Regions from separate parts of the Ferdinandcohnia sp. QZ13 genome, predicted to be linked through region 2. Evidence: riboswitches for the same ligand, from Rfam matches in the RefSeq annotation. Region 2 holds a riboswitch; each other region holds the start of a gene.
What was found. A riboswitch is a leader RNA that binds a small molecule or an ion and turns the genes downstream of it on or off. The one in region 2 is predicted to bind S-adenosylmethionine.
Positions count from the first base shown of each region.

Region 1 (11,061 bases), 940 kb from region 2:
CTTGCCTCAAGGTCCAACCATTCGATTATCTGATTATTACTTGGAGTATTTGCTAGCACCTCTACAAGTGAGATTTCATTTTCCTCACATTTTTCTGGCCCTTCTGTAATGAACACCGTTTTTAATGAAGGCAATTGTTGTTTAGGAACTCTTTTGACCAACTCAGAATCTGTAATGAGAAAGCGACCCTCGCAGTCGGAAATCCTGTCCTTAACCGCATCCTCCATGAACGCTTCAAACAGAGGACCCGCAATTGCCCCTAGCTTAACCGCTGCAATCATCGCAATATACATGTCAGGATTTTTGGGCAAAAAGATAAACACGATATCTCCCTTTTTCACTCCGTATTTTTTCAATACGGTTGCTAGGTGGTCAGACTTATCTTTTATCTCTTTAAATGTAAAGATCTGTTCCTCTTCTTCATTAATATAGTGAAGGGCAATTTTGTCCCCATACCCTTCTACAACATGGCGGTCGATACATTCATAGGCCATATTCACTTGCCCTGTTTGGTACCAGCTAAATTCCTTTTTAACCTCTTCCCAAGAAAATTGCTCGCGAACCTTATCATAATTGTGAAGATTATAATCTCCGTCAAAAGGTTTTATGAAATCTAATTTTGTGGTTGTCAAATCTGCACTCCCCTTTCGCTAACTTAATAGTGGATGTTCAAAAAGTCCGGTGAAAATGACACATTATAAGAGGAACTTCGACTAAATGCCGACACGTCCTGTGTCGAACGTCGAAGTCACCACATCCTGTGGAAGCTCGTTGGCTTGCTTTTGCGTTCCTTGGAAAGGAAAATCACCTTTCCTGCGTGCGAAGGAGATTCAAAGAAGCACTCCTTATGCTCACGTATTAACAGCATACGTTCCGCTGCTCAAAGCTGCACCGCCTTGAACTTCTTGGTCCCTTTCATCCTCCTTTTTAATCACTCATTTTAATAGTTCCAATATTTCCGCCTTTAGTTGTGCTAGCTTTACATCCCCACGAGACCTTGGCTTTGGTTCATCAATTTGAATCGATTGATAGACTTCGCCAGGTTGCCCTTTTAAAACGATAATCCAATCACATAAATAAAGGGCTTCATCGATATCATGGGTTACTAAAATCATCGTGGATTTGTATGTATCCCAAATAGTTAACAGTAAATCCTGGAGCTGCATTTTCGTAAATGCATCAAGTGCACTAAACGGCTCATCTAAGAGCAACACTTCTGGTGCTGTAATAAGTGCCCGAGCAATCGAAACTCGTTGCGCCATCCCACCGGAAATATCCTTTGGATAGTGATTTTCAAAGCCATCTAGCCCAACTAGTTTTAAATATTCCTGTGCCTTTTCATGCTTCTGGCTCTCATTCTTCAAACCAAATGAAATGTTTTCGATTACTTTTAACCATGGCATTAAACGTGATTCCTGAAAAATAACGCCTACCTTTTCATGAACGGATTTGATTTTGTCACCGCTGATTTCAACCGTTCCTGTGTAATCTGGATCTAATCCAGATAAGACTCGCAATAAGGTACTTTTCCCACAACCACTCGTACCTAAAACGCCAATAATTTCACCTTGTTTTGTTTCAAAGCTGATATTTCTAAACCCCGTCGTACCGTTCGAAAAGGTACGTGAAACATTTTGAACTGCTAGCATTCTTTTTCATCCTTTCACGCCTTTTTCACATAGCTATCTTGCCAATGAAGTGTTTTTTCCTCTGTTTTCTTCAGAATGGAGTCCGTTATTTTTCCTAGGATTGCAAATAGCACAATACTGGCAATGACCGTTTCAGGAGAATAAGAGTTTTGACCAACGACAAGCAAATACCCAATCCCCTGACTGGCTCCCATTAATTCGGCCGCAACAACAAACATCCATCCTAACCCTAGACCACTTCTGATCCCTACTAAAAAGGATGGAAGGGAAGCAGGCAAGATGACCTTTCTAATTAACTCGAACGTTGAAAAATTATAAATTTTCCCTACTTCAATCAACTTTCGGTCAACACCCTGAATGCCAGACACGATGTTTAAATAGACCGGAAAAAACACTCCGACAGCAATTAGTGTGATTTTTGAAGGTTCGGCAATTCCCATCCAAAGGATAAAAAGGGGTACCCATGCAAGCGATGGAATTGAACGGAACGCTTGAAGCATTGGATCTAATAATGCTTCAGCTACTCGAAAATAGCCGACCAATGAACCAAATAGGACAGCAGCGACCACTCCGATAAGAAAACCAAAAAAGATTCGATATAAAGTAATCCCAATGTGACCCCAAAGGCTTCCATCTCCAGCAAATTCAATTATTTTTGCCAGAATGACCGTTGGTGCCGGCATAAGATGTGCTTCAAGGACACCAATATGGCTTAAATACTGCCAAACCACTAGTAAAATGGCAGGAATGATACTACCAAGTAAAATGATTTTCACATTGCCCGATAAAACAAACTGAGTTTTTGACTTCACCTTTATTTGTCTGGATACCGCTTCACCTTTTATGTTCATAGCTCCTCCTCTTATTGCTTTATTCCTTTTTGCGCAAATGTCGGATTAATCAATTCTTGAACTAATTTTTCTAATTCAACATCTTTTTTGATAATATTCTGTGCTTGGAGAACCTTACCCGCTTCCGTTAAAGCCTCAATTTGTTCTTCACCAGGCATCGGATTAGAAAAATCATTGCGTTCATTTAATTGCTTATTTGCTACTTCAATATCAATATTTGCTGATTTTGCTAGAATCTCTGCAGCTTCCTCTGGATTTTCTAACACCCATTTTCGAGCCTTTTCGTAAACTTCTATGACCTTTTCAACATATGCAGGGTACTTTTCAGCAAATTCCGAACGGACATTTAAGGTCCCATACGTATTAAAATCAGCATTCCGATAGAAAAGAGTTGCATCTGTTTCTAATTCAACTCTTGCCATGTGAGGATCTAGTCCTGACCAAGCATCTACCTGACCAGACGATAATGCCCCCGCTCCATCTCCATGCTGTAGATTAACTATCTCAACATCTGATGGACTGAGTCCTTCCTCATCTAGGGCACGTAATAGAAAAATATAAGGGTCAGTTCCGATTGTTGCGGCAACCTTTTTCCCTTTTAAGTCACTTACACTTTGAATCTTTGAGTCTTTATTTGCCACCAATGCCGTCCATTCTGGCTTTGAATAAATATAAACAGCTTCAATCGGCGCACCATTTGCTTTAGCCATTAAGGCCGCTGCCCCTGCCGATGAACCAAAATCGACGCTACCACTGTTCAAGAATTCGAGGGCCTTATTACTGCCTTGGCTAAGTACAAACTCAACCTCAATTCCTTCTTCCTCAAATGCCTCTTCAGCCCAACCAAACTCTTTTAGCACAAGACTTGTTGGAGAATAAAAGGCATAATCCAATTTAATTTTCTCCGGTTTTTCATTCCCTTGGCTAGCCTTACCTGAACTATTAGAACAACCTACAATTCCAACAAACAACAATAAAACAATAAAAACAGCACTTATTTTTTTCATCTTTTTTCTCCTTTTCCATAAATTCCAATTGGTAAACTGAGAATAATATTAATACAACTCCAAACCTTCATCTTTTAAGCGATAGAAAAAGCCCTCTTCAGTAAGAAGAGGGCTTTTTTCCTCCTCTTATCTTTCAGGTAATCGTACCTGATGGATTTAGCACCTTTTCAAGAATTACCTTGAAGGTTGCCGGGTTTCGTAGGGCCATGTCCCTCCACCGCTCTGGATAAGAGTTCTTTATTAAATTAATACGTCTCTGTTTTGCTTTATAAAAGGATTATAGTATGCGGAAAATCAAAAGTCAAACACTTTTGGAAATATTTTATTTTATTTGAATATTATTTGAGGTTATAATCAATCCCCTTATTCCTATGTTTTAGCGACTAAAAATAGACCATAAATTCATTTGTGTCATATTTGTGAAGCCTATTGCTTTTATTGTAAATCCGCTGTATATTAAGAGTGTAGAAAGTTAGTGAAATACTTCACAAACTACTACAAAAGCTGGCAGCTAACGCACTCATATTTTTTTACAACGACTTGTGAAGAGTTTCACAAATTAATTATAAGGGGAGATTAAGATGAGAGCATTCTTAAAAGGACCTAAAATGGCAGTTATTTGGACAGTATTACGTGTATGGTTAGGAATTCAATGGCTAGAAGCTGGTTTTCATAAAATAACAGCAGGTGGATTTGATGCAGGTGGTTTTATCCAAGGTGCCATCGCAAATGCAGGTGGAGATCACCCAGCAGTACAAGGCTGGTATGCAGCATTCCTTGAAGGATTTGCCGTACCAAACATTGAGTTATTCAACGTACTCATTCCTTGGGGTGAATTCTTAGTAGGACTTGGTTTAATTCTAGGTTTTGCAACTATCCCAGCATTACTTGCAGGTGCATTCATGAACCTTAACTTCTTACTTGCTGGTACAACAAGCACTAACCCAACGCTTTACACAGTAGCAATCATTCTCTTATTCGCAGGAGCTGCAACTTACTACTACGGTGTAGACAGATTCGCAGTACCTTACCTTACAAAACGAATTAACGACAAAAAAGCTACAAAAACAGCTACAAACGTAGCGTAACGAGAAAAGCGCAAGGGGCCTGCATATCGGCGACCAGCACAAGCCGATGGCCCCTGGAGCTAGACATAAATGAAAGTGTTCCTCCTAAGCTAGGGGGAACACTTTTTTATGTTTTATTCATCATCAATTTCGCCGTCACCTATTTCATCCTCTTCTTCGATTTCCTCAATGTCTTCCCCTTTTTCTGGCATTTCATCATCATCTCCGCATCCCATTAAGAAAAACATCGGGAACGATAGTAGGAACAGCATTAGCAACCGTTTCATCACAAAACCTCCTTTTTTCTAGACTTTCCATTCACTCTCGAAATATGTAGACTAGAAAGAGTAAACAGTATTAACAGTTCTAAAAATTGGAGGTAAGTCAGCTATGCGAAAAATAAAACTAGGAACAAGTTCATTAGAGGTACCTGTTGTTGCAGTAGGCTGTATGAGGATTAATTCTTTAGAAAAGCCTGAAGCAGAAAAGTTTGTACAAACCGCATTAGAAATCGGTGCCAATTTCTTTGATCACGCCGATATTTACGGTAGTGGTGCTTGTGAAGAAATCTTTGCAGATGCAATACATATGAATGATGACGTGAGAGAAAAAATCATACTTCAATCCAAATGTGGCATTCGAAAAGGTATGTTTGATTTTTCAAAGGAACATATCCTCAATTCTGTGGACGGTATCTTAAAACGACTCAAAACAGATTATCTTGATATCTTACTTTTACATCGTCCCGATGCCCTTGTTGAGCCTGAAGAGGTTGCAGAAGCATTTGATCAACTAGAGTCTTCAGGTAAGGTTCGTCACTTTGGAGTCTCCAACCAAAAACCCATGCAAATTCAATTGCTTAAAAAATATGTGAAGCAACCAATCGTTGCCAATCAATTGCAACTAAGCATTCCGAATGCCCATATGATTGCAAATGGCGTCTCTTCAAATATGCAAATTGATCAATCCATTAACCGTGATGGAGATGTACTCGATTTTTGCCGATTAAATGACATTACCATTCAGCCTTGGTCACCATTCCAATATGGTTATTTCGAAGGACCTTTTCTTGGCAATGAAAAATGCCCCGAATTAAATCAAAAAATTGATGAAATGGCAGAAAAATATGGTGTATCCAACACAACGATTGCGATTGCATGGCTATTACGTCATCCAGCCAATATGCAACCGGTTATAGGCACCATGAATCTTAATCGTTTAAAGGATTCCGTAAAAGCAAGTGATGTTCAGTTAAGCCGTGAAGATTGGTACAGCATTTTCCTTGCTGCTGGCTATCTTCTACCATAAATGCAAAAAGAGGCACCTACAAAAAGGTGCCTCTCCTATTAATTTTCCGTAAAACCTGTAGCAATTACAGTTACAATTATTTCATCTTTTAAATTGTCATTAATGACTGATCCAAAGATCATATTTAAATCCTCATGTGTTGCAGACGAAATCACATCTGCCGCCTCCTGAATTTCAAAGAGGCTTAAGTTTCGTCCGCCAGTGATATTCAAAATAACACCTCGAGCGCCACTTATCGATGTTTCAAGCAGTGGACTATTGATTGCTTTATGGGCTGCTTCAACCGCACGCCCTTCTCCTTTTGCCATTCCAATTCCCATTAAAGCTGTTCCCCTATGAGACATAACTGTTTTTACATCGGCAAAATCAAGGTTGATTAACCCAGGTACAGCAATTAAATCGGAAATCCCTTGAACCCCACGAAGAAGAACATTATCGGCTTCTCGGAATGCTTCTATCATCGGCGTACGCTTATCAACAATCTCCAATAATTTCTCATTCGGGATAATGATTAATGTATCGACTGCTTCCTTCATTGCGTCAATCCCAGCATCTGCATTGACAGCTCGTTTACGGCCTTCAAATCGAAACGGTCTAGTTACCACACCGATTGTCAAAGAACCTAGCTCCTTAGCGATTCTTGCAATTTCTGGTGCTGCCCCGGTTCCAGTGCCACCGCCCATTCCGGCTGTGACAAAGACCATGTCTGCTCCTCTTAATGCATCCTCAATTTCTCTTTCACTTTCTTCAACAGCTCTCATCCCAATTTGCGGATTTGCACCAGCACCTAGCCCCCGTGTTAACGATGCCCCAATTTGAATGACAACCTCTGCTTTCGATTGATTAAGGGCTTGTCCATCCGTATTCACTGCGATGAATTCAACACCTTCTACCCCTGCCTCTATCATTCGATTAACGGCGTTATTCCCACCGCCGCCAACACCTACTACTTTTATTCTTGCAAATTGATCTATGTATGGTTCAAACTCGAGCATGATTTTTCCTCCTTGCCGCCCATTGCCTTCTTCCTAAAAAGATTCGAATTTATATTATATCTTTCGTAATACTCCTTCGATTTTTGTCACACTTTTCCTTTAAAAAATCAAAATACCCCCGCCATTAGTACCTATATCGCATAATATTACGTTTCTTTTACAAACTAATAAAGGTTGCTCAAAAAGTCCAGTGAGAAGGACGCGTTCTTTTTCATCCTCCTTTTTGAACTTGCATTTATATACTAACATGTTACGAAAGGAAACGAGCTATGAAAATTAGGATTGCCTTGATAATCGGAGTTTTTTTCATGTTTTCACCCATTCATACAAGTGCAAACAATCACGAAAATACGTATGTTATTCAAGCAGGTGATACATTACCTGAAGTTGCAAAAAGATTTGATACCACAGTTGATGAATTAAAAGTCACCAACGGTCTTCAAACCGATCTATTAGTTGTCGGACAAAAGCTTTGGGTTCCTTTTTCCTATGAAGTAGCATCTGGAGATACCTTAAAGGAGATTGCAGCTAGGTTTCATTCATCCCCTGAGCAGATCAAGAGAACAAATGGGATTTCATCCGAGGAAGTTGTCCCTGGGCAAGTACTGAAAATTGTCCCGAAAAAGATGAACATGCATGGTGAACATATTTTAATGACAAAAGAAGAGTTTAAGGATTGGCTTATGAATCAGAAGATTAAACGAAAAATAACCCTCATCCAACAGCATCACACATGGGTGCCTGATTATAGTCGATTTAATGGCTCCAACCACTTTGTACTTCTAACTGGAATGGAAAATTACCATAAAAACACGATGGGATGGAAACATATCGCACAAAACATTACAACTTTTCCAGATGGGAAGGTTGCTGTCTCACGTCCACTCTATATTGCCCCAGAAGGCACCATTGGTAGCAAAGCCAACTCTGTCGGAATTGCAATTGAACACCTTGGGAATTTTGATATCGGTCACGATGTCATGACGAAAGAACACAGTGACACAATCATCTATGTCAATGCTATTTTGAGCCTTAAATTTGGATTAACTCCTTCGATTGACAGTATAACCTACCATCATTGGTGGGATTTGCGAAATGGGGAGAGGGTCTTGGACAAAGGGCCTGACTACAATGTAAAAACCTGTCCAGGAACAGGATTTTTTGGAGGAAATTCCACAACTAGCGCACAAAAGTATTTCTATCCTCTCATTACTCGTAAAATGGACGAGCTTCGAAAGGAAATGGAATAAAAATTTTGCGGTAGCATTTAGCTACCGCGATAATTTTTAGTCTCATTTTTCAAATTACCTGTGGCCCAAACAGTCTCATGACTTTCAATGATTCCTCACCAGTATTCCGTAATGTTACAGAAGACACCTTTGCTGGAATAAAGAATTGATTCCCTCGAGTAAGTGATAGCTCATCTTTATCTGAAACAATACAACCATTACCCGAAACAACTAATAGACCATAAAAAATATCATTTCCCTCTATCTTTGTTTCATTATTTACTTCGAGTAGGTCCATTTTAAAGTAAGGAATATTGTTATACCCAATCAATTCAGACTCTTTGTTTCCATTCGTCTCTTTTATTTGTGTAGGGGTAATTTTCCACTTATTTAGTGTTTCTTCTCTTGTATAGTTTGCATACGTAAAGCACTCAAACATCTTCTCAAACCCAATTCCCTGGTGGCACATAAAATCATCCAAAGTAAACCCTTGAGGTGTGGTTTTTTCGATACGAATTGTAAAATCTGTTGGCTCCTGGATTTCAACAAGAAGACATCCCGCTCCAATTGCATGAGGTGTACCTGCCTCAATTAAGAAGGTGTCACCTGGCTCTACATAATATTTATGCATAGAATCCAACATACTCTGTATATCCTGTTTCTCAAATAATTGTTTCCATTTCTCTTTTGTTACTCCTGGTTTAAAACCTAAGTACACATATGGAGGCTCTCCATCAATTTCTCTGCCCCCGAGTATATGCCAAGCTTCTGTTTTTCCATATGCTGAATTAAAAAGCTCACGAGCTTTGATACGATCGGGATGAACCTGCACAGTTAATCTTTCAGCAGCATCTATGATTTTTACTAGGACACCTGTTTTCGCACCGAACTCTTCTACATGGGCAGCTCCTAAAAATCCTTCAGGGTCATTTTCAATTAGTGACTTTAATGTAAGTTCAACATCATGTCTATCAACCTTACTCAACCCTTCATCAATAACATGCTCGCGCCCCTTGTTCCGTGCCGACACAACAGACATAATCCATTCTTCTGGAAAATGGCTATCTGTAGGATTTTCTTCTCCCAATAATTCCTCTAATAATTTGCCGCCTATATATGTCCGCCAAGCCCTCGTAGAAGATAATTTAATTGGTTTTGACCCCTCTAGCTTCTTATTCAAAATAATCACTTCCCTCACTGCTAAACGCCGGAATATGCCATGAATCCGCCATCAACAGGTATTGTTACACCCGTTACAAATCCTGAAGTTTCTTCATCAATAAGCCACAGTAAAGTACCGAGTAAATCCCTTGGATCTCCAAATCGTCTCATTGGTGTATGACCAATAATTTTTTGCGACCTTGCTGTAAGAGTACCATCATCATTTAATAATAGATTACGATTTTGTGTTGTGAGGAAAAATCCCGGTGCAATCGCATTTACACGCATTCCCTTCTCAGCGAAGTGGACTGCCATCCACATTGTAAAGTTATTGATGCCCGCCTTTGCTGCACTGTAGGCAGGGACCTTTGTCATAGGAGAGTACGCACTCATTGATGAAATATTGATAATAATGGGAGACTTCTGCTTAAGCAGCTCCTGACCAAATACCTGACTCGTCAAAAACGTGCCTGTAAAATTACTTGCAAAAACCTTCGAAAACCCGTTTTCATCAAGATCAAAAAATGACTTTTCAGAAGTCCCCTCTTCCTGATAGTTTTCATCAGAGGTGATAGCATCAGGGTGATTTCCACCTGCACCATTCACTAAAATATCAATTTGACCAAAAGCTTCTAGTACTGTTTCTTTTGCCTTCTCCAGAGACTGCCGGTCGAGTACATCTGCCGCAACAGCTATTGCCTGTCCACCATTTTTGTTAATTTCAGAAGCTACGATTTCCCCTTTTTCAGCTGTACGGTTAAGGATTGCCACATTAACACCCTGACGTGCAAGCTCACGTGCCATTTCTGAACAAAGTACACCACTTCCTCCAGTAATAACAGCCGTTTTTCCTTTTAAACCTTTATGAATAGGTAACATTCTGACTTCTCCTTTTATTTCAAACTTTGATAGGCATCCCAAAGCCCAAGTAAGTGCATGATGCCAAGTCCACGGTCATATAATCCATAGCCAGGTCGGCACTTCTCGTTCCAGATATGTCTTCCATGATCAGGTCTTATGTACCCATCAAATTGCATATCCGATAACTCTCTCATAACACCCTTAATATCAATTGATCCATCAGATGTTAGATGTGATGTTTCAATAAAGTCCCCATTTGGAAATAGCTTCACATTTCGTATATGTGCAAATGGTGATTTACTAGCAAATTCGCGCGCAAGAGCCACCATATCATTTTGCGGATTGACCCCTAATGAACCTGTGCAAAAAGTTATTCCATTTGATGGAGAGTCGGAAATAGATAAAAGCTTTTGAAAACTTTCCCTACCGGTGATAATTCTTGGTAACCCGAAGATCGACCACGGCGGATCATCAGGATGAATTGCCATTTTAATCCCAGACTCCTGTGCAACAGGCAGAACTTCATTTAGAAAATAAGCAAGGTTCTCCCATAAATTCTCATTTGTCATTCCTTCATAAGCACCAAATAATTCCTTTATTCTCCCTATTTTTTCTGGCTCCCACCCTGGTAAAGTCATCTCTGAGTAGGAGGAGAACATTTCAATCAACTCGCTTGGATTATCTGTTTCTACCTTTTCCTTTTCATAAAATAAGGCAGTTGAGCCATCCGGAAGAGCTCGAAATAATTCAGAACGGGTCCAGTCAAAGATAGGCATAAAGTTATAACAAATGACCTTTACACCAAATTGCCCAAGGTTCCGAATGGTTTGCTTATAATTTTCTATATAATAGTCTCTCTCTTCATTTCCAAGTTTAATAGATTCATGGACATTTACACTTTCCACGACTTCAGCATGAAAACCAAATGTTGAA
Region 1 is NZ_JAVIVW010000015.1:1,854,388-1,865,448, forward strand. Features, by position in the region: gene acsA (acetate--CoA ligase) at 1-632, opposite strand, end outside; partial or broken gene RGU12_RS22980 (ABC transporter ATP-binding protein) at 936-1,586, opposite strand; gene RGU12_RS22985 (ABC transporter permease) at 1,664-2,500, opposite strand; gene RGU12_RS22990 (aliphatic sulfonate ABC transporter substrate-binding protein) at 2,512-3,507, opposite strand; SAM riboswitch class I at 3,631-3,740, opposite strand; gene RGU12_RS22995 (DoxX family membrane protein) at 4,089-4,595, shown strand; gene RGU12_RS23000 (hypothetical protein) at 4,709-4,861, opposite strand; gene RGU12_RS23005 (aldo/keto reductase) at 4,965-5,882, shown strand; partial or broken gene ftsZ (cell division protein FtsZ) at 5,924-6,877, opposite strand; gene RGU12_RS23015 (LysM peptidoglycan-binding domain-containing protein) at 7,147-8,127, shown strand; gene RGU12_RS23020 (type I phosphomannose isomerase catalytic subunit) at 8,177-9,286, opposite strand; gene RGU12_RS23025 (SDR family oxidoreductase) at 9,307-10,146, opposite strand; gene uxuA (mannonate dehydratase) at 10,161-11,061, opposite strand, start outside.
Region 1: another riboswitch for S-adenosylmethionine. It lies ahead of RGU12_RS22990 (aliphatic sulfonate ABC transporter substrate-binding protein); the one in region 2 lies ahead of RGU12_RS18335 (methionine ABC transporter ATP-binding protein).

Region 2 (11,061 bases):
ATGCGTTTAAATTTAATACAACTGAACATGCAGCAAATCTATTTGGGCTAAAGGAAAATGGTTATATTTATACTCGAATTCATAACCCAACAACAACTGTTTTTGAAGAAAGAGTAGCACAATTAGAGGGTGGAGTTGGTGCATTAGCTGTTTCTAGTGGGATGGCCGCGATAACAACAGCTATTCTAAATATTGCTGGTGCAGGAGATGAGATTGTATCTGCTTCTACACTTTATGGTGGAACGTATAACTTATTCGCAAACACACTACCTAAATATGGAATTAAGACGCACTTAGTAGAACCTACTAATCCGGAAAACTTCCGTCAAGCCATAACGCCAAATACAAAGGCGATTTTTGCTGAAACAATTGGAAATCCAAGCTTGGATATTCTTGATATTGAAGCAGTAGCAAATATTGCTCATGAAGCAGGAATTCCATTAATTATTGACAATACATTCGCCACACCTTATCTATGTCGTCCAATTGAGCATGGAGCTGATATTGTTGTTCATTCTGCTACTAAGTGGTTACTAGGTAATGGAACAACAATGGGAGGTATTATTGTTGACGGTGGTAAATTTGATTGGAATTCACCAAAATTCCCTGGATTTACAACACCAGATCCTAGCTATCATGATTTAGTGTTTGCTGATGCTTTAGGACCCGTAGCTTATATCATTAAAGCCAGAGTCCAACTTCTTCGTGATTTAGGTCCAGCTTTAAGTCCTTTTAATTCATTCCAATTTAACCTAGGTCTTGAAACATTACACGTTCGTATGAAAGAGCATATTGCAAATACGAAAAAAGTTGTTTCATATCTTAAAAACCATCCTGGGGTTGAATGGGTACTGTATCCTGGTGAGGACGATCACCCGAACAAACAATTAGCTGATAAATACTTACCAAAAGGTGCAGGTTCAGTCATAGTATTTGGTATCAAAGGTGGAAGAGAAGCGGGTGAGAAGCTAATTAATAATGTTGAGCTTTGGTCACATGTTGCAAACGTAGGTGACGCTAAGAGTTTAATTATTCATCCAGCAAGCACAACACACCAGCAATTAAGTCCGGAAGATTTAAAGTTGTCTGGCGTGTCAGAAGACTTAGTTCGCTTATCTGTTGGAATCGAAAATATTGAAGATATTTTAGAAGATTTAGAGCAAGCCATTAAAGCAGCAAATGGAACAAGTTCAGTTTCACCATTGCCTACAGCTTAAGCTTTACTTTGGTACATTAGTCACAACTTTTTCATTGACACCTTAAATGACAGATGATAATATAAGTCTCGTGTTATTTAGGACGATATAAAATGTAAATATATGATGACTCTTATTTAGAGCGGTGGAGGGATGTGCCCGATGAAACCCAGCAACCGTCAACATATTTGTTGAAAAGGTGCCAATTCACACAAAGCTAAAGCTTTGGAAGATGAGAGGAAGGAATTACTGAATTGTGCCTTTCTGCTCGCTTGTGCAGAAAGGCTTTTTCAATTATTTGCGTTAATTATTTACTATATCGCATAAACTAAACATAGTTTTCTGGAATAGAAGGTGTGACTACGTGATAACACTAAAAAAAGTGTCAAAGATATATAAAACAAAAGCCAATTCTGTTACGGCTGTTAATGATATTGATTTAGAGATCAATGAAGGTGAAATTTTTGGTATCATCGGCTATAGTGGAGCAGGAAAAAGCTCACTTATTCGTTTGCTGAACGGACTTGAAACGCCAACTGAAGGAACAGTTTCAGTTGCCGGTCATGATATCACTTCCATTAAAGGAAAATCGTTGCGTGATGCGCGTAAAGAAATAAGCATGATTTTCCAACATTTCAACCTTTTATGGTCGCGAACCGTGAGAGAAAATATTTCATTTCCCCTTGAAATTGCAAAAGTCCCAAAAGCCAAACGGGATGAACGAGTTACAGAACTTATTAAGTTGGTTGGTTTAGAAGGAAGAGAAGTTGCATATCCTTCACAGCTTAGTGGTGGTCAAAAGCAAAGGGTAGGAATTGCACGAGCACTCGCTAACAATCCAAAGGTTTTGCTTTGTGATGAAGCAACATCTGCGTTGGACCCACAAACAACTGACTCGATATTGGACTTGCTTGTCGATATCAATGAACGTTTAGGGTTAACGATTGTGTTAATAACACATGAAATGCATGTTATACGTAAAATCTGTCACCGTGTTGCCGTGATGGAAAATGGAAGGATTGTTGAGAAAGGCCGAGTTCTGGATGTATTTAAAAAGCCACAAGCTCATATAACAAAACGTTTCGTGCAACAAGTGACAGAGCCTGAAGAAACAAAAGAAATGATTGAGCATTTGCTTGAACGTTATCCAAATGGAAGAGTGGTTCAACTCACTTTTGTTGGGGAAGATGCTGAAAAACCATTGATAACTACTTTAATCCGAGACTTTAAAATAGAAGTGAATATTTTACAAGGAAAGATTTCACAAACCCAAAATGGCTCTTATGGTACATTATTTATTCATCTTGCTGGTGAACTGAATGAAGTCACTTCAGCCATTGAATTTATTCGGGAACAACGAGTAGAAGCTGAGGTGATTGAAAATGCTTGAACAATTCCAAGAGCTTCTTAAGTGGGAAAAACAGGTTAAAGATTATCAAGCATTGAATTGGGGAAATCTCTGGGAAGCAACCCAAGAGACCTTATATATGACCGGGATTTCGGTGCTTGCAACCTTTATAATTGGTCTATTTTTAGGCTTGGTTCTCTTTTTAACGGATAAAGGGAATGCGTGGGAAAATTCTGTGGTAAATCGAATTGTATCTGCACTTGTTAATATTTTTCGATCCATACCATTTATAATTCTTATTGTATTATTAATACCTTTTACGAAAATTGTAATGGGGTCAATGCTAGGACCTAATGCCGCATTACCATCTTTAATTATAGGTTCCGCACCGTTTTACGCAAGAATGGTTGAAATTGCTTTGCGTGAGATAGATAAAGGTGTAATTGAGGCTTCTCATTCTATGGGAGCAACTAACTCGACTATTATTTTTAAAGTATTAATTCCAGAATCCCTACCAGCCTTAATATCAGGGATTACAGTTACTGCGATTTCATTAGTAGGCTTCACTGCGATGGCCGGTGTTATTGGTGCTGGTGGATTAGGTCATTTTGCTTATCTATATGGTTTCCAAAGTAACAAACCAGTCATTACATTTATTGCCACTATTGCGATATTAATTTTGGTATTTATCATTCAATTTGTGGGTGATTACTTTACAAAACAAACAGACAAGAGATAACAGGAGGAACACAAATGAAAAAATTATTGTTTGTATTATTAATTGGACTACTAACCCTTACATTAGCTGCTTGTGGATCAAGTGATGAGTCAAACGAAGGTGGCGACACAAAAAATGCAGAAGGCAATAAAGAATTAGTCGTTGGTGCATCAGCAGTTCCACATGCCGAAGTACTTGAACAAGCAAAACCTTTATTAAAGGAAAAGGGAATTGACCTTAAAATTGAAGTGTTTACAGATTACATTTTGCCGAACGTAGCACTTCATGAAAAAGAACTTGATGCAAACTACTTTCAAACACCAGGTTATTTAGAGTTACAATTAGAGGAAAATCCAGATTTTGATTTTGTAAGTGTTGGAGAAATTCATAAAGAGCCAATTGGAGTTTATTCTAAAGAATATAAAAGTTTAAAAGAGCTTCCTGATGGAGCAAAAATTATCATGAGCAACTCATTCAGTGACCATGGTCGTATTTTACCGATTTTTGAAAGAGAAGGTGTCATCAAACTTAAAGAGGGTGTTGGTAACCAAGCAAGGGTTGAAGATATTGTCGAAAATCCAAAAAATCTAGATTTCTCAACATTGATTGAAGCAAAGCTTCTTGCAACTTCATTTGAAAATGGTGAAGGCGACGCGGTTGTAATTAACACAAACTATGCACTTGAGGGTGGCGTAAATATCGCGGAGGACGGCATTGCCTTTGAAGGAGATGATGTGGTCCCTGCAAACTTAGTCGTTGTTAACAAAGGTGACGAAAACCGCGATGAAATTAAGGCATTAGTTGAAGTATTGAAATCTGAAGAAATTCAGAAATTCATTGAAGAAAAATATGCTGGTGCGGTTACTACAGTAAAATAATTTTTGAAAAAAGCTTGCCAATTGGTAAGCTTTTTTCAATTCTTGAATATTCGGGAGGAATACAAAGGAATCTGCCTTAATTCTTTATCTCGTGTTTATCATAAACCCAAACAGCTAAATAAGAATGGGTAGCTTAAAATACTGCGTTTTCTCGTCATTGTGGTAAAAAATTGGTAGTGTTACCATTGTAACTGTGTTAACATAACACGACAAAAAAGAAGGGATTGGTTCATTATCAATCGAATCCGTTTAAATTATACGGGCGAAATGGAAAAGGCAATGCATCAGGCACATGGAATTGGTTATGAGGACTACTGTCGAAAGTTCAAGGAACGTTTACGGGTCGAGAAAAACCGTGAACAAGAATATAAACAAGGTCGAATGATTGTAGCTCAACTTGACCGAAAAGTTCATTTTTAAATAGATAATCGGACGAAGAACCCAGTGCCCAACACTGGGTTTTCATATAGAATGAATTCACTAAATGAGTGAAAAATAAACCAAGGGGTAAAAGCGAAAGCGGTAATCCCCTTCTTCCTTACATATCTTATTAATTTATGTTATCTTAATGATGGACAAGTTTTAAGGAAGAAACATCTTACTTAAGGACTTATTATCATTCTCAAAAAATGATTGAAATTCATAATCAATAATCAATCATCTCATTATCAAAAATGTAATCTTATTCCCAATGTGTAAAGGTTGATAACACTTTGAATTTGTTATAAGATTGTAATGAGAATAAAATGAGAATAGAGTTTTGACGTTATTTGTCAATTCTATACAAAATATTTTTTGTCTAATGGAGGTAGTAGTTATGGCAGGATCTACTTTAGTAATAAAAGATCTTCATGTCGAAATCGAAGGCAAGGAGATTTTAAAGGGAGTAAACCTTGAAATAAAAGGCGGAGAAATTCACGCAATCATGGGACCGAATGGTACAGGTAAATCAACATTATCATCTGCAATCATGGGTCATCCTAAATATGAGGTTACAAGTGGTAGCGTTACTTTAGATGGAGAAGATGTATTAGAAATGGAAGTTGATGAGCGTGCACGTGCTGGTCTTTTCTTAGCCATGCAATATCCAAGTGAAATCAGTGGTGTTACAAATGCTGACTTCCTTCGTTCTGCTATTAATGCACGTCGCGAAGAAGGCGATGAAATCTCACTAATGAAATTCATCCGTACGATGGATAAAAACATGGAGTTCTTAGAGATGGATCCTGATATGGCTCAACGTTATCTAAACGAGGGCTTCTCAGGTGGAGAGAAGAAACGTAATGAAATCCTACAATTAATGATGATACAGCCTAAAATTGCAATCCTTGATGAGATTGATTCAGGGCTTGACATTGATGCATTGAAGGTTGTTTCTAAAGGAATCAATGAAATGCGCGGAGAAGAGTTTGGTTGCTTAATCATCACTCACTACCAACGCTTACTTAACTATATTACACCAGATAAAGTACATGTTATGATGCAGGGACGTATTGTAAAATCTGGTGGTCCAGAGCTTGCACAACGTCTAGAAGCAGAAGGATATGATTGGATCAAGAAAGAACTAGGAATTGAAGATGAAACTGTAGATCAAGAAGCGTAAGCGTTAGGAGGATTATTATGACAATCGATACGAAATTACCATTTGATAAAGATTATGTCAGAGGTTTTTCGTCTTCTCTTGGTGAACCAAGTTGGCTACAGGATCTTCGCTTACAGGCTCTTGAAAAAGCAGAAGACCTTCCAATGCCAAGACCAGATAAAACAAAAATTGATAAATGGAACTTTACACAATTTGCAAATCATGTTGTAGAAAGTACTCCATATCAATCAATTGACGAATTACCTGAAGAAATTAAATCTTTAATTCATGTTGAAGAAGAAAAGAATATATATATTCAACGTAACAATACACCAGCGTTTATATCTCTTACTGAGGATGTGAAAGCAAGTGGCGTTATTTTCACAGATATTCATACAGCTGCTCGTGAACACGGTGAACTTCTTCAAAAATACTTTATGACAGAAGCTGTTAAGGTTGACGAACATCGCCTTACTGCATTACATGCTGCATTAGTAAATGGTGGTGCATTCGTTTACGTACCTAAAAATGTTGAAGTATCCGTTCCAATTCATGCTGTATTTATTCAAGAAAATGGTGACGCGGCTACTTTTAACCATGTAATTGTTGTGGCAGAAGATAATAGTTCCGTTACTTATGTCGAAAACTATATTTCAACAACAGACTCTGCTAATACAGTTGTAAATATTGTATCTGAGGTAATTACAGGTGCAAATGCGAAAGTAACCTATGGTGCTGTTGATGCTTTAGCTACTGGAAATACAACTTATGTTACTCGTCGCGGAGTAATCGGTCGTGATAGCAAAATTGAATGGGCTCTTGGGCTCATGAATGATGGTGATACGATCTCAGAAAACATCACGAATTTAGTTGGTGATGGTTCGTTAGCGGATACGAAGACAGTAGTTGTTGGACGTGGTGAACAAAAACAAAACTTCACTACAAGAATTACACACTATGGTAAAAATTCAGAAGGATATATTTTAAAACATGGTGTTATGAAAGACAGCGCCAGCTCGATCTTTAACGGTATTGGGCATATTGAACATGGTGCTTCCAAATCAAATGCAGAACAAGAATCAAGAGTATTGATGCTTAGCGAAAAAGCTCGTGGAGATGCAAACCCAATTTTACTTATTGACGAAGATGATGTAACAGCAGGTCACGCTGCATCTGTTGGTAGGGTTGACCCAGTACAATTATATTATTTAATGAGCCGTGGTATTCCGCAGAAGGAAGCTGAGCGCTTAGTTATCCATGGTTTCCTTGCACCAGTTGTAAATCAACTTCCTATTGAAGGTGTTAAAAAGCAACTAGTTGAGGTAATCGAAAGGAAAGTAAGATAATGAATATCCAAGATATTCGTTCCATGTTCCCTATCTTAGATCAAGAAGTAAATGGAAAGCCACTTGTCTATTTGGACAGTGCTGCTACATCTCAAAAACCAGTTCAGGTTATTGAAACGATGGATCGCTACTATCGAGAATATAATTCGAATGTACACCGCGGGGTTCATACCCTTGGAACAAAAGCAACTGATGCTTATGAAAATGCGCGCGAAAAGGTTCGTAAATTCATCAATGCATCCTCTATTCAAGAAATTATTTTTACCCGGGGAACCACAACTGCAATGAATACAATTGCAGAAAGCTATGGGCGTGATAATCTAAAAGAGGGTGATGAAATTGTCATCACCTACATGGAACACCATGCCAATATTATTCCTTGGCAGCAAATTGCAAAACGCACTGGTGCAAAATTGAAATACATTCCTTTACAAGAGGATGGCTCAATTGATTTGAAGGATGTTGAAGCCACTGTTACAAATCAAACGAAGATTGTATCAGTCACAATGGTTTCGAACGTTTTAGGAGCAATCAATCCTATTAAAGAAATTACCGAAATTGCACATCGAAACGGAGCAATCATGGTTGTTGATGGTGCACAAGCTGCTCCTCATATGAAAATTGACGTGAGAGATCTAGATTGTGACTTTCTTGCTTTTTCAGGTCATAAAATGTGTGGACCAACTGGCATCGGTGTTTTATACGGAAAGAAAGCTTTACTCGAAAAAATGGAGCCAGTTGAAACTGGCGGTGAAATGATCGATTTCGTTGACCTTTACGAATCGACATGGAAAGAGCTTCCTTGGAAATTTGAAGCTGGAACACCAATCATCGCTGGAGCAATTGGATTAGGTGCTGCAATTGACTTTTTAGAGGATATTGGTCTTGATCAAATCCAAGAGCATGAGCATAATCTAGCAAATTATGCAATGGAACGATTGTCTCAAGTTGAGGGTCTAACGATTTATGGACCTAAACATCGTGCAGGACTCGTCACCTTCAATATTGATGATGTTCATCCACATGATGTTGCAACAGTCTTAGATGCAGATGGTATCGCGGTAAGAGCAGGGCATCACTGTGCGCAGCCTTTAATGAAATGGTTGAAGGTATCAGCTACAGCTCGTGCAAGTTTTTACCTCTACAATACAGAGCAAGAAATTGATAAACTAGTTGAAGGACTCATAAAAACAAAGGAGTATTTCAGCAATGGATTATAACATAAATCTTGATACCTTGTACCGACAGGTGATAATGGATCATTATAAAAAGCCGAGAAATCGTGGAGTTATTCAAGAGGGTGCATTAACAATCGACATGAACAACCCAACCTGTGGAGACCGTATTCATCTTACTTTAAAAGTGGATGATGGGATTGTTCAAGACGCAAAATACGATGGTGAGGGATGTTCGATCTCTATGTCATCCGCATCCATGATGACTCAAGCGATTAAAGGTAAAAAAATTGAAGATGCATTAAAGATGTCACAAATCTTCTCAGAAATGATGCTTGGAAATGAATATGATGAAAGCATTGATTTAGGAGACATTGAAGCACTTCAGGGCGTTTCAAAATTCCCAGCACGTATAAAATGTGCAACCTTAGCTTGGAAAGCAATGGAAAAGGGATTTAAGAACGAGCAAAATGAATCGTAAGTGACCCCTCGTAGATTTATTTCGAAAGTCACTTACAGAGAATGGAGTGAAGTAGAATGGCAAAGAAAATGCCTGAAATTGGCGATTATAAATATGGCTTTGCAGATAAAGACGTTTCCATCTTCCGTTCAAAACGTGGTTTAACAAAAGAAATTGTTGAAGAAATTTCCCGCATGAAGGAAGAGCCACAATGGATGTTAGACTTCCGTCTTAAATCCTTAGAGCATTTCTACAGCAAACCAATGCCACAATGGGGTGGAGACTTAAATAGCTTAAACTTTGATGAGATTACGTATTACGTAAAACCATCTGAGAAATCTGAAAAGTCTTGGGATGAAGTACCAGAAGAAATCAAAGCTACTTTTGATAAATTAGGTATTCCTGAAGCTGAACAAAAATACCTTGCTGGTGTTTCTGCTCAGTACGAATCAGAGGTTGTTTACCATAACATGAAGGAAGACCTTGAAGCTCTTGGAATCGTATTTAAGGATACAGATTCAGCTCTTAAAGAAAATGAAGATATTTTCCGTGAGCATTGGGCAACTGTAATTCCTCCAACTGATAACAAGTTCGCTGCATTGAACTCAGCTGTTTGGTCTGGTGGCTCATTCATCTACGTACCACCTGGTGTCAAAGTTGATACACCACTTCAAGCTTACTTCCGTATCAACTCTGAAAACATGGGTCAATTTGAGCGTACATTGATCATCGTTGATGAAGGTGCAAGCGTACACTATGTTGAAGGTTGTACAGCACCTGTTTACACAACAAACTCACTTCACAGTGCGGTAGTTGAGATTATTGTTAAAAAAGATGCGTATTGCCGTTATACGACCATTCAAAACTGGGCAAACAATGTTTACAACTTAGTTACAAAACGTACTGTTGTTGAAGAAAATGGAACAATGGAATGGATTGATGGTAATATCGGTTCTAGGTTAACTATGAAATACCCAGCATGTATCCTTAAAGGTGAAGGAGCTCGTGGTATGACACTTTCTATCGCGATCGCTGGTAAAGGCCAACACCAGGATGCTGGTGCAAAAATGCTGCATCTTGCGCCAAATACGACATCATCGATTGTCTCGAAATCAATTGCAAAACATGGCGGTAAAGTAACTTACCGTGGTGTTGTCCACTTTGGTCGAAGAGCAGAAGGTGCGCGTTCAAACATCGAATGTGATACATTAATTATGGATAATCAATCTACTTCTGATACAATTCCATATAATGAAATTTTAAATGATAATATTTCATTAGAGCACGAAGCAAAGGTATCAAAAGTATCTGAAGAACAATTATTCTATCTAATGAGCCGTGGTATTTCAGAACAAGAAGCGACTGAAATGATTGTAATGGGCTTCATCGAGCCATTTACAAAAGAGCTTCCAATGGAATACGCTGTTGAAATGAACCGTCTTATCAAGTTTGAAATGGAAGGTTCTATCGGATAACAAACACGTTCCACAAGGCAAGGGGAAACCCTTGCTTTTTTGTAAGATAGTATAAATTTTTGGGTCTACCACGGTCATTTGGACTGTGGATTTTTTTATGGAATGGAAAATTTATTTGCTGCATGGATTTATTAACCGGTGTTGCAGGTTGATCTTGTACCAGTTATTAAAGAACCGCATTGATAGTATTTTTGATTTTTGCCGGATTATCGTTTCATTTATTCTAGTAAGTAAACCTGACCTGTTTTTTATTTTACCCAGCCTTTGCTAGAGTTGCGGACTGATAGAACAAGGAAATTGCTATAGAAATTTGAAAAATCACCTTTAATATCAAGGTGGTTTTTTAATTTTTTTTATAAAAAAAAATTAATAAGTTGCGTATAGCGGAACAAGGGTGTTGCAGTAGGAACAAAGTCAGATTAACATCGAGTTAGATAGAAAAATCAGAACATTTCGAGAAAGGTGTTGAAAGCAAAAAGGAGGTATTGTCATATTTCATAAAACAAACATGTAAGCGTTTTAAAAGGTAGTTTTGAAATAGTAACCAATTTTAAATCACATAAGGGGGAATTGAAAATGGAGAAAAAGAAAACGAACTCAAAATGGAAATTAATTTGCCTGCTCCTTGTAACAATGATGCTTTTTGTTGCAGGCTGCGGAGGGGAAAAACAAAAATCTACCTCAACTGGGGAGAAACCTCAATCAACGGAAGGAGAAACAATTAAAATTGGTTTTGTCCTTTCCTTTACAGGTCCATTGGCACCATTATCCGACAGTATTAAAGAAGGGTTCGAACTATATTTAGAGGAACATGGTGGAAAATTAGGCGGTAAAAATGTAGAGCTTAAATTTGAAGATGACGAAGGAAATCCACAAGTTGGTT
Region 2 is NZ_JAVIVW010000015.1:911,591-922,651, reverse strand. Features, by position in the region: gene RGU12_RS18340 (O-acetylhomoserine aminocarboxypropyltransferase/cysteine synthase family protein) at 1-1,217, shown strand, start outside; SAM riboswitch class I at 1,327-1,435, shown strand; gene RGU12_RS18335 (methionine ABC transporter ATP-binding protein) at 1,561-2,586, shown strand; gene RGU12_RS18330 (methionine ABC transporter permease) at 2,579-3,283, shown strand; gene RGU12_RS18325 (MetQ/NlpA family ABC transporter substrate-binding protein) at 3,298-4,140, shown strand; gene RGU12_RS18320 (YuzK family famiily protein) at 4,420-4,560, shown strand; gene sufC (Fe-S cluster assembly ATPase SufC) at 4,958-5,743, shown strand; gene sufD (Fe-S cluster assembly protein SufD) at 5,761-7,068, shown strand; gene RGU12_RS18305 (cysteine desulfurase) at 7,068-8,288, shown strand; gene sufU (Fe-S cluster assembly sulfur transfer protein SufU) at 8,278-8,724, shown strand; gene sufB (Fe-S cluster assembly protein SufB) at 8,781-10,178, shown strand; gene RGU12_RS18290 (ABC transporter substrate-binding protein) at 10,755-11,061, shown strand, end outside.

Region 3 (11,061 bases), on a different contig from region 2:
ATAATATGTGACATTCCTCCAGCAAGATCGGCCTGACCAAATCCTAATTGTCCTCCGTGCGTGTTAAGTGGCCAATCACCATCATGACTGAAAGAATGCTCCTTCATCCAGGAACCAAATCTTCCTGGTGCACAAAGACCTGCATTTTCCAAAGTTTGTGCAACTACACTTGTATAGCAATCATATAGAGATAGTAAATCCATATCTTGCACGGAAAGTCCTGCCTGCTCCAACGCTCTTCGGATCGCATAGCTTAGCGGTGCGTTTTCCAATGAAGGAGCTTGGCTAACAGCTCGATGAGTGACCTTCTCACCTGCCCCGAGTAAATAAACAGGCGGATGTCCTCCCCTTGAGGCATTTTTAACGGAGGTAACAATGACCGCTGCCCCACCTGCTACAGGCATCACAATTTCAAACAAATGCAAGGGATCCACAATTAGCGGAGAATTCAACACGTCCTCAACTGAGGCTGGTTTTCCGTATGTAATGGCTTTTGGGTTTAACTGCGCATTTTTTCGTGCCCAGTGAGCAATAAGTGCAAATTCTTCTTGAGTCGATCCATACTCTGCCATGTGCCGACGCTTTAATAGCGCATAAGAGGTGTTTGCACCAGAAGCACCAAATGGAACGTCAAATTCACGAATTGGGTTACGGTTTGGTGAACGTAAGGTTTTACCTTTTTCATTGATATTTGCAAGTACACATACAACTGTTTCACACATTCCCGCTTCGATCGCAGCTACAGCTCTCCATATCATCCCCGCACCAGTTGCGCCTCCTAGATCGACTACATTTGACATTGTCGGTTGAAGACCCAGGTATTCTGCGACAGTAGCTGGAACATGCTGAGGAGTCTCGCCTACTTGGGGACCAATTAATAAACCATCGATCTCGTCTTTTTCAATTCCGGCATCCTGCATGGCCAACCTTACTGACTCGGCAATTAATCCAAGTGTCGTCGCACCCTCGCTATAGCGGACTGGAGTAAGCTCTCCAATCCCTATAATTGCACCTTTTGGAACTCGACGTTTAACCATTTATAAGAAACTCCTTTCAGACAAGCTGCTAAATTCTTCTAGGCATTCTGGATTGGCAAGTGAGCCCTTGTTCTTAATTGGCTGTCCAAGTACCGTTGAACGAACTGCCCCCTCTACCTTTTTTCCGTTAATTGTATATGGAATTTCCTTCACACAGTAAATACGTCTTGGCACATGTCGTGGTGAAGCCTTTTTCCTTACTTCCTTACGAATATGATCTACTAACGTACGATCAAGCTGCCCATCCTCAGTAACGACACATAGCACGATTTCCTCATCATTATCAACGGGAAAGCCAAAAACGATTGAGTCCTGTACTTGTGGAAGTTGCTCAACAACACGATAAATCTCCGCAGTTCCAATCCGTACACCTCCAGGATTAAGCGTGGTATCAGCTCTTCCGTAAATGATCAACGATTGCTCTATTGTCTGTTCAGCAAAGTCACCATGTGACCATATTCCAGGACGTTGTGCAAAATAGGCGGAATAGTAGCGCTTATCTCCGTCTTCTCCCCAAAATGTAATTGGCATACTTGGAAAAGCTTTCGTACACACTAGCTCCCCTTTTTCCTGGATGACTGATACACCTCGTTCATCGAGGACATCCACTGCCATTCCAAGTGCTTTACAGGTAATTTCCCCGCGCCTTACTGGATGTACAGGGGAACCCATCACAAAGCATCCGATGATCTCTGTACCACCTGAAATCGAAGCCAACATGATATCCTGCTTGATTTCGTTATATATCCAGTCATATTGTTCTGCTGCTAACGGTGCTCCACAAGAAAGGACACTGCGCAAACGGGACAGATTATGGCTCTGCCCTACCTGATACCCCGACTTCATTAAGGTATCTAAATACTTAGGACTTGTTCCAAAATGCGTGAGCCCGATTTCTTCAGCAATCTCCCAAAGTATCCCCACATTCGCTTTAGGTATGGGTGACCCATCATAGAGAAGAATCGCGGCACCACTGGCTAATCCAGAAAGTAGCCAAGGGTACATCATCCATGCAGTATTTGTGTACCAGAACATGATATCTCCCGCTTTTACATCACAATGCAGCTGATGTTCCTTCACGTGTTGAATTAATGTACCACCAACTGAATGAACAATCGCCTTTGGTAGTCCAGTAGTCCCCGACGTATAAAGGATGTAGAGAGGATGATTGAAGGGAACTCGGGTAAACTCTAAATCAGAGGATCCATTTTGACATAGCTCCTGCCAGCTTATTACGTTCCTTGTTTGATTTATGGATAAATTTGAGTCTTCAGATAGGGTTACGATAGTGGAAACATCATTCAGCACCTTACTTACAGAAGAGATGTTCTTTCGAATATCATAAAACTTTCCATTATATTGATAATCCAAAGTTGCAATTAATACTTTTGGATGAACTTGCCCAATCCGATCAATAATCCCCTTTGGACCAAAATCAGGGGAGCAAGATGTCCAAACAGCACCTAACGAGGTGGTTGCCAATAAGGCTACGAAACTTTCAATTCCATTTGTTACAACTCCAGCAACACGGTCTCCAGCACCTATTCCTAAACTCTTCAACCCGTACTGGGCCCTTGCCACCATATTTCGCATCTCTCCCATTGTAATCGTTTGAGAGACACCGTTTTCGTTGGCTTCAATAACTGCTGTCTGCCCGTCATCACCACGTAAAATATTTTCCGCAAAGTTTAATCTAGAATCAGGAAACCATTGTGTGCCAAGCATTCCACCATCACTTGGAGGAACTACGACTCTTTCTCCTTTATCTCCAATTAGATTCGCAAAGTCCCATACTGCTGACCAGAATGATTCGGGTTGAACGACCGACCAGTGGTGAAAGCGTTCATAGGGCAGGAGCGGAATACCCACCTTTTGTGAAAATTTCATCAAATTTGACTGTGAAATCCATGTTTCACTTGGCTCCCATAGAACCTTGGATTCTAGTATATTATGTTGAGTTGTCATTTCTCTTCCTCCCTCATACTAAGAGAAGCTTTATTCTCACTGCACCTATCCCTTAGTCATCATTCAATAGACACCTTTACATTCATCCCCTACCCATAGAGGTAGGGGATTTGCAAATTAAAGTTAAATTTCACAGGCATACGTTACAATTGCACCTCTAAGACGTTGTGCTTCCTTATAGGTACATCTGTTTTGAACAACCTCAAGACCCGCTTCCTTCGCAACCTCAACTGCCCTTGGAGAAATGACTCCTTCTTGGAGCCAGAAGACCTTAGGCTGTATTTTTGCTGCTTCTACCGCAACGCCAATTGCCGCTTCAGGGCTGCGGAATACTTGAACGATATCAACCTTAACCGGAATAGATGTTAAATCTGGATAGGCCTGTTCACCGAGTACTTCTGTTTCCCTTGGATTAACCGGGATAATTTTATAACCTAAACGCTGCATTTTCCTTGCAAGTCTGTAGCTTGGGCGAGCTGGATTACCACTTAGACCAACAACCGCAATCGTTTTTGCACGCTGAACTTCCTTTCCATCAACTTCTTCACGGATAAATGTTGATTGAAGTGCCCAGCGAATGACTCCCTCATCGTTAACTGCTGTTTCACCTTTTTGTTCACCTTTTGATGAAATGCCTGTCGCTTCATAAAATGCCTGATCCAAGTCATTAACTAAATCACGGTATGATTCAATACCAACCGATAAACGGATTAATTCTTCACTTACTCCTGTTTTTACTAACTCTTCCGCACTTAACTGCTGATGAGTTGTTGATGCTGGGTGAATAATAAGAGACTTGGCATCTCCAACATTGGCCACATGTGACCATAACGCAATGTTATTAATTACTTTCTTACCAGTTTCTCTACCACCCTTAATGCCAAAGTTCACGATAGAACCATATCCAGAACGCAAATATTTAGTAGCTAGTTCATGTGCTGAATGCTCTTCTAGACCAGGGTATGAAACCCATTCAACCGCAGGATGGTCTTTTAAGAATTTTGCAACTTTCAATGCATTTTCATTATGCTTTTCGATTCTTAAGTGTAATGTTTCAAGCCCCTGTATCAATAGGAATGCACTATGCGGACTTAAAGATGAACCAAAGTCCCTTAATAGCTGCACTCTAAGCTTTGTACTAAATGCTAACGTTCCAAATTCATTCGCATACTTAATTCCGTTATAGCTTTGATCTGGCTCAGTAAATCCTGGGAACTTTTCACTGTTCCAATTAAAACGACCTCCATCAACGACTAACCCACCAATTGTCGTTCCATGACCACCTATCCACTTTGTTGCGGAGTGAACCACTATATCAGCACCAAATTGGATTGGTTTACAAACATATGGAGAAGCAAATGTATTATCAATAATGAGCGGTACTCCATTTTCATGTGCAATAGCTGATACTGCTTCAATATCTAAAACATGCAAGCTTGGATTTCCAATCGTTTCAGCAAATACGGCCTTTGTTTTCGGCGTAATCGCTTTTCTAAAATTCTCAGGATCTGTTGGATCAACAAAATGAGTCTTAATTCCATATTTTGGAAGGGTAACGGCGAAAAGATTATAAGTTCCGCCATATAAATTTGAAGCTGCTACAATTTCGTCTCCTGCTTGTGCGACGTTCATAATGGATAGAGCAATTGCAGCCATTCCTGAAGATGTGGCTACAGCTGCGACACCATCTTCCAACAATGCAATCCGTTTCTCAAGCACATCAACAGTCGGGTTACCAATTCGAGAATAAATATTACCTGACTCATCAAGACTAAATAGACTTTGAGCATGATCTGTATTATGAAATACGAAAGAACTAGTTTGATAAATAGGCACTGCACGTGAACCAGTTGTCGGATCTGGAGATTGACCTCCATGTAAAAGTATCGTTTCATCATCATAAGTTTCATATTGTTTTGTCATTGTTTAAACCTCCAAGTTCAATTTTTACGAGTTTTTTTGATTAGTTGATACCCTTTTACTTTATGTAAATAAAAAACCCCCTCAACATAAGAAGAGGGGGCCTCATCTTATCTTTCAGATGCTTTTGCATCTGCAGGAATTAGCACCTTTTCAAGCTTTCACTTGAAGGTTGCTGGACTTCTACGGGCCTGTTCCCTCAGTCACTCTGGATAAGAATTCTTTATTAATTTGACGTGATAACACGTTAACACTTCAACCATACAAAGTATTATAGAATACATCATTTTTACAGTCAATGTATTTTTTGAAAAATTCATGTTTTCTTATAATTACCTCTAGTCTTTGTTAAAAATAAAAACCCCTTCTATAAAAGAAGGGGTACAAGAACATACATCAACATATTCGTTCGTCCACCTTCTCATCTTGGGAATAGAAATACTTTCTCTGAACTTGGCACCGGGCATTCATTATGCTGGTCGCCGAGGTTTCGCAGGGTCAGTCCCTCCACCTCTCTTGATAAGAAGAATCGCATTATTAAAGTATTTAATAAGAATGTTAAAACAATTTATACTACTTAGTCAATACCTTTTTTAATAACGATAACTGGAGTTTCGTTTTTACTTCAATTAATTACAAGAGAAATAGAATATACCATTCTCTTAATAAGCACCTCTGATATAATCTTTTACATTTTCATGGTAAAAGCGCTGAACCTTTTCCTTTTCTTCAAATGAAAAAGGTTTTGTTTCCAAAGTAGTTAAATTATCTTGAACCTGTTTAACATTTTTGAATCCAGGAATAATACATGTAATCTCTTCGTGATCTAAAATCCAACGAAGTGCTGCACTTGCCATTGATTTCCTTCCTTCTGCAATCCATTTTAATTGCCCAGCAAGTTCCACACCCTTTTTAAAACCAAGACCGGCAAACGTTTCACCTACATTGAATGCCTCGCCATTTTCGTTGAAGCGACGGTGATCATCTTCTTCAAAAACATGATTTGCTGTAAATTTACCAGTAAGTAAACCGCTCGCAAGTGGCAATCTGACAAGTAGGCCAACACCTTTTTTATAGGCCTCTGGAATCAGAGCTTCCAACGGCTTTTGGCGGAACATATTAAAAATAATCTGCAGGCTTTTCACGTTTGGATTTTCCAAGCAAATTAACCCTTCCTCAACAGTCTCGACACTTACCCCATAGTGACGGATTTTCCCTTCACTTTGCAAGCGATCAAGAACTTCAAACACACTGCCATCCCTTAAAATTTCGGTAGCCGGACAATGAATTTGATACAAATCGATTGCCTCTCGGTTCAATCTACGAAGGCTATCTTCGCAGTAACGACTTACTTGTTCGTAGCTATAATTTTTCGGGTCAAAAATATCTCCTTGACGACAGAACTTTGTCGCGATATGTATTCGATTTTCCTTGCCCTTTGTTGCTTTGGCTAACAGTTCTTCACTATGACCATCGCCATATACGTCTGCCGTATCAAAAAAGTTAACCCCTTGGTCAATTGCATATTCCAAAGATTTCAGCGCTTCTTCATCATTTGTCTTTCCCCACGCACCGCCAATTGCCCATGTTCCAAAGCTAACTTCACTAATCTCTAACCCAGTATTCCCTAGTTTACGATAGTTCACAGTTATCTCTCCTTCAAAGAAACCCCACAGTGCTGTGAGGTTCATTTTATTTTCGAAACTCTCTCAATTGCTCATTCATCACCTTGGTTTGTGCATAGACCTGTTGATAGATTGCAAATACCTTCTGATACGTCTCCACATTATTCGGATTTGGTTCATATGTTTTGGAGGTTTGTAGGAATGCATCGGCACACTCTTTTAATGTAGCGAACCAGCCACAGCCATATGCAGCAAGCATCGCAGCCCCCATTCCAGGACCTTGTTCAGATGTTAGTTTTTGAATTCTTGCGTTAAAAATATCAGCCTGCATTTGTAACCAAGTTTCATTTTTTGCACCGCCACCGATTGAAATAATCGTATCAATCGTTTTGCCACTGTTTCTAAATATCTCGATCGACTCATTTAACGAAAATGTGATACCTTCAAGGACTGCCCGTGCAAAATGCTTGCGTTCATGGGCTGCATCAATGCCTATGAAACTGCCACGAATAGTTGAATCTGCATGTGGAGTCCGCTCGCCAACAATGTAAGGAGTGAATATTAATCCGTTACTACCGGCTGGCACTTCATCGATACCTTCTAAAAATTGATCAAAGGCTTCTTCTTTTGCAAAAGTATCCTTGAACCAGCTTAAGCTATAACCCGCGGCAAGTGTCACACCCATCGTATAATACGTATTTTCTTCCCCATGGTTAAAATAGTGAACCTTTCCTTTAAAATCAAGGTCATTACGTTCTTCATAAGATAGCACAACACCAGATGTTCCAATGCTGCAAAGCGTTTTTCCTTCTGATAAAATCCCTGAACCAATCGCACCACAAGCATTATCCGCTCCGCCAGCAAAGACCTTTGTTTCACTAGAAAGACCAGTTGCCTCGGCAAATTCAGTTGTAATCGTACCTACAAATGCATGTGATTCAACTAATGGAGGACAGAATTCAGGTGAAAGACCAAAAGTCTCTAACACTTCCTGACTCCATTTGCGTTTTGCAACGTTCAACATCAATGTTCCAGCTGCATCAGAATACTCCATATTTACGGCACCCGTAGTCCGGTAGCGTAAATAATCCTTAGGTAGCATGAACACGCTAGAGCGTTCAAAAATTCCAGGTTCATTCTCTTTTACCCACAGAATTTTCGGTAGCGTAAACCCTTCTAGGGCTGGATTCTTTGTTACCTCTAATAACCTTTCTTTTCCAAAAGTTTCATAGATTTCGTTACATTGCTTTGTTGTTCTTGTATCATTCCAAAGAATAGCATTTCGCAATACTTGGTTTTCTTCGTCTAGTAGAACAAGTCCGTGCATCTGTCCGGAAAAACTAATACCTTCAATATCCTTGATATCTCCATCAAATTGCTCAACAAGTTCCTTAAGACCCGCTGTTGTTTTTTCAACCCACTCTTCTGGATTTTGTTCACTATAACCAGATTTTTCAATAATGAGTGGATATGATTTCGATACCTCGCCTGCCACGTCTCCAGCTTGATTCACAAGTAATATCTTAACCGCACTTGTTCCAAGGTCCACACCGATTACATATTTCATCCGAATCATCCTTTTCTATGAAAATGTGCTGGAGCAACATACATCCAGCACATTTTTAAGTCTATGAATTAAAGAGTCTCTAATAGATATTGATTTATTAATGCTTTTAAGCGTTCTGTTCTACCTGATGTATTTTTGATTTTTGTTAATCCAAGTGCATATGCCTCAAGTTCACGGAAGTTTGTTTTTCCTTCAACGATATCTAAGCCGATACCCTTAGTATAACTGCTATAGCGCTCATCAACAAAGCTATCAAGAACTTTATCCTCAATTAATTTATTAGCCACTTTTAATCCGATTGCAAATGCATCCATACCTGCGATATGCGCATGGAATAGGTCGTCAGTATCAAATGAACCTCTTCTTACCTTCGCATCGAAGTTTAAACCACCCTTACCAAGTCCACCATTTTTCAAAATTTCATACATGGCTAATGTGTTCGTGTAAAGGTCTGTTGGGAATTCATCCGTATCCCATCCAAGTAATGTATCCCCTTGGTTTGCGTCAACTGAACCAAGCATACCGTTGATGCGTGCTGTTCTTAACTCATGTTCAAATGTATGGCCAGCAAGTGTTGCGTGGTTTGCTTCAATATTAAACTTGAAGTAGTCTGTTAGGTGATATTTTTGCAAGAATGCTAGACCAGTTGCTACGTCAAAATCATATTGATGTTTTGTTGGCTCTTTTGGTTTAGGCTCGATTAAGAAAGGTACATTTAAGCCGATTTCCTTCGCATAGTCAACTGCCATGTGGAAGAAACGAGCTAAGTTGTCCATCTCAAGCTTCATATCTGTATTTAATAATGTTTCGTAGCCTTCACGTCCACCCCAGAACACATAGTTTTCTGCGCCAAGTTCTTTTGCTACTTCTAAACCTTTTTTCACTTTCGCTGCAGAGTAGGCAAACACATCTGCATTAGGAGAAGTTGCAGCACCGTGTGTATAACGTGGATTTGTGAACATGTTTGCTGTATTCCAAAGTAATTTAACCTTGCTAGTTTTCATGTAATCTTTAATCATCGCTACAATGACATCAAGATTTTCATTTGTTTCCTTCAATGTGCTTCCTTCTGGCGAAATATCTACGTCATGGAACGCAAAGAATGGAACATCTAATTTCTCAAAAAGTTCAAAAGATGCTTCAACGCGGGCCTTTGCTAAGTCTAATCCTTTTAAGTGATCCCATGGACGGATTGCAGTTCCGACTCCAAATGGATCAGAGCCGTTTGCAGTAAATGTGTGCCAATACGCTACTGAGAAACGAAGAAGTTCCTCCATTGTCTGACCATTGATTTTTTCTTCTGGATTGTAATATTTAAATGCAAAAGGATTTGTTGATTTTGGTCCCTCGTATTGTATTTTGTTAACTGATTCGAAATAAGCCATCTGGGTGTTCCTCCTAGTATTAGTTTCATAAAAAATAGATGAATAAATTAAATCCTTGATTACAAACCGATTACTACTTTTTGAACTGGTTCACTTAGACGGATACGAATGCCATCCTCTTCTTTTTCCCACTCACCTGCAGAAACAGAAGTAATGGAGTTATAGCCATTAAGTAGAATAGAGTATGGTTTAGCTTCTTTCATATTTGTTGTAAATGTAATGGTATTGTTGTTTTTCACAACGGAAACAGCAGCTTCGATATTACCATCTATGTCCCGTACTGTTGTCTTTACTTCTTTTCCTTCTTGCAACTCATATAAAGCGAATGTCACGTTATTTACATAGTCATAATCAGGGCGAATGTCATTTTCACCAAGGGCAAGAATTGTATTTTCTCTTACAAACAATGGTAGGCTCATGTAATCATATGTTTCGTTTCTCCATTCGCCGCCCTCTACAACTTCTCCTGTTAATAAATGTGTCCATTTTCCTTGTGGAAGGTAATAGGAACTAATACCCTCTTCGTTAAATATTGGTGCTACTAAGATTGATTCTCCTAACATGTATTGAGTATCAAGTACATGAGAAGTTAAATCATTTGGAAACTCCATTACCATTGGGCGCATTACCGGAATGCCTGTCTCATGATTATCGTTTGCAGCATTAAACAAGTATGGCATTAATTTATTTTTAAGCTTTGTAAAATGTCTTGTTACATCTACGGATTCTTCATCATATCCCCAAGGCACTCGGTATGTGTTACTGCCATGGAATCTGCTGTGACTTGACAGTAGTCCGAATGCTACCCAGCGCTTGAATAGATCCGGAGTTGCAAGTGTTTCAAATCCACCAATATCATGACTCCAATATCCAAATCCTGACATCATCAAGGACAATCCACCACGTAAGCTTTCAGCCATGGATTCATAGGTTCCTTCACAGTCACCACCCCAGTGTACTGGAAATTGCTGACCACCCGCTGTTGCAGAACGTGCAAAGACGATCGCTTCTTTTTCTCCTTTTTCCTGCTTCAATAGATTAAACACGATTTCGTTATATTTGAAAGTATAATAGTTACGCATACGTTTTGGATCAGATCCATCCGCAAATACAACATCTCTTGTAGGGATTCTTTCGCCGAAATCCGTTTTGAACGTATCTACTCCCATATCTATCAATCTTTTTAATTTTGATGCATACCATTCACATGCATCTGGATTTGTAAAGTCAACAATTCCCATTCCAGATTGCCAGAAGTCCCATTGCCATACATCGCCATTGGTTCGCTGAATGAGATAGCCTTTTTCCATTGCTTCGTCAAATAATGGAGATTTCTGTGCGATATATGGATTTATCCACACGCATATCTTGAGGCCCTTTTCCTTCAATCTTCTTAACATGCCTTCCGGGTCTGGGAAAACCTTTTTATCCCATTCAAAATTAGACCATTCGAACTCTTCCATCCAGAAGCAGTCAAAATGGAAGACACTTAATGGAATTCCTCTGTTTGCCATTTCATCGACAAAATGAGTTACTGTCTCTTCATTGTAATTGGTTGTAAA
Region 3 is NZ_JAVIVW010000001.1:1,883,755-1,894,815, forward strand. Features, by position in the region: gene RGU12_RS09190 (thiolase family protein) at 1-1,037, opposite strand, end outside; gene RGU12_RS09195 (acetoacetate--CoA ligase) at 1,038-3,002, opposite strand; gene RGU12_RS09200 (PLP-dependent aspartate aminotransferase family protein) at 3,126-4,925, opposite strand; SAM riboswitch class I at 5,030-5,141, opposite strand; SAM riboswitch class I at 5,341-5,448, opposite strand; gene RGU12_RS09205 (aldo/keto reductase) at 5,585-6,568, opposite strand; gene xylB (xylulokinase) at 6,615-8,114, opposite strand; gene xylA (xylose isomerase) at 8,183-9,499, opposite strand; gene yicI (alpha-xylosidase) at 9,559-11,061, opposite strand, start outside.
Region 3: another riboswitch for S-adenosylmethionine. It lies ahead of RGU12_RS09200 (PLP-dependent aspartate aminotransferase family protein); the one in region 2 lies ahead of RGU12_RS18335 (methionine ABC transporter ATP-binding protein).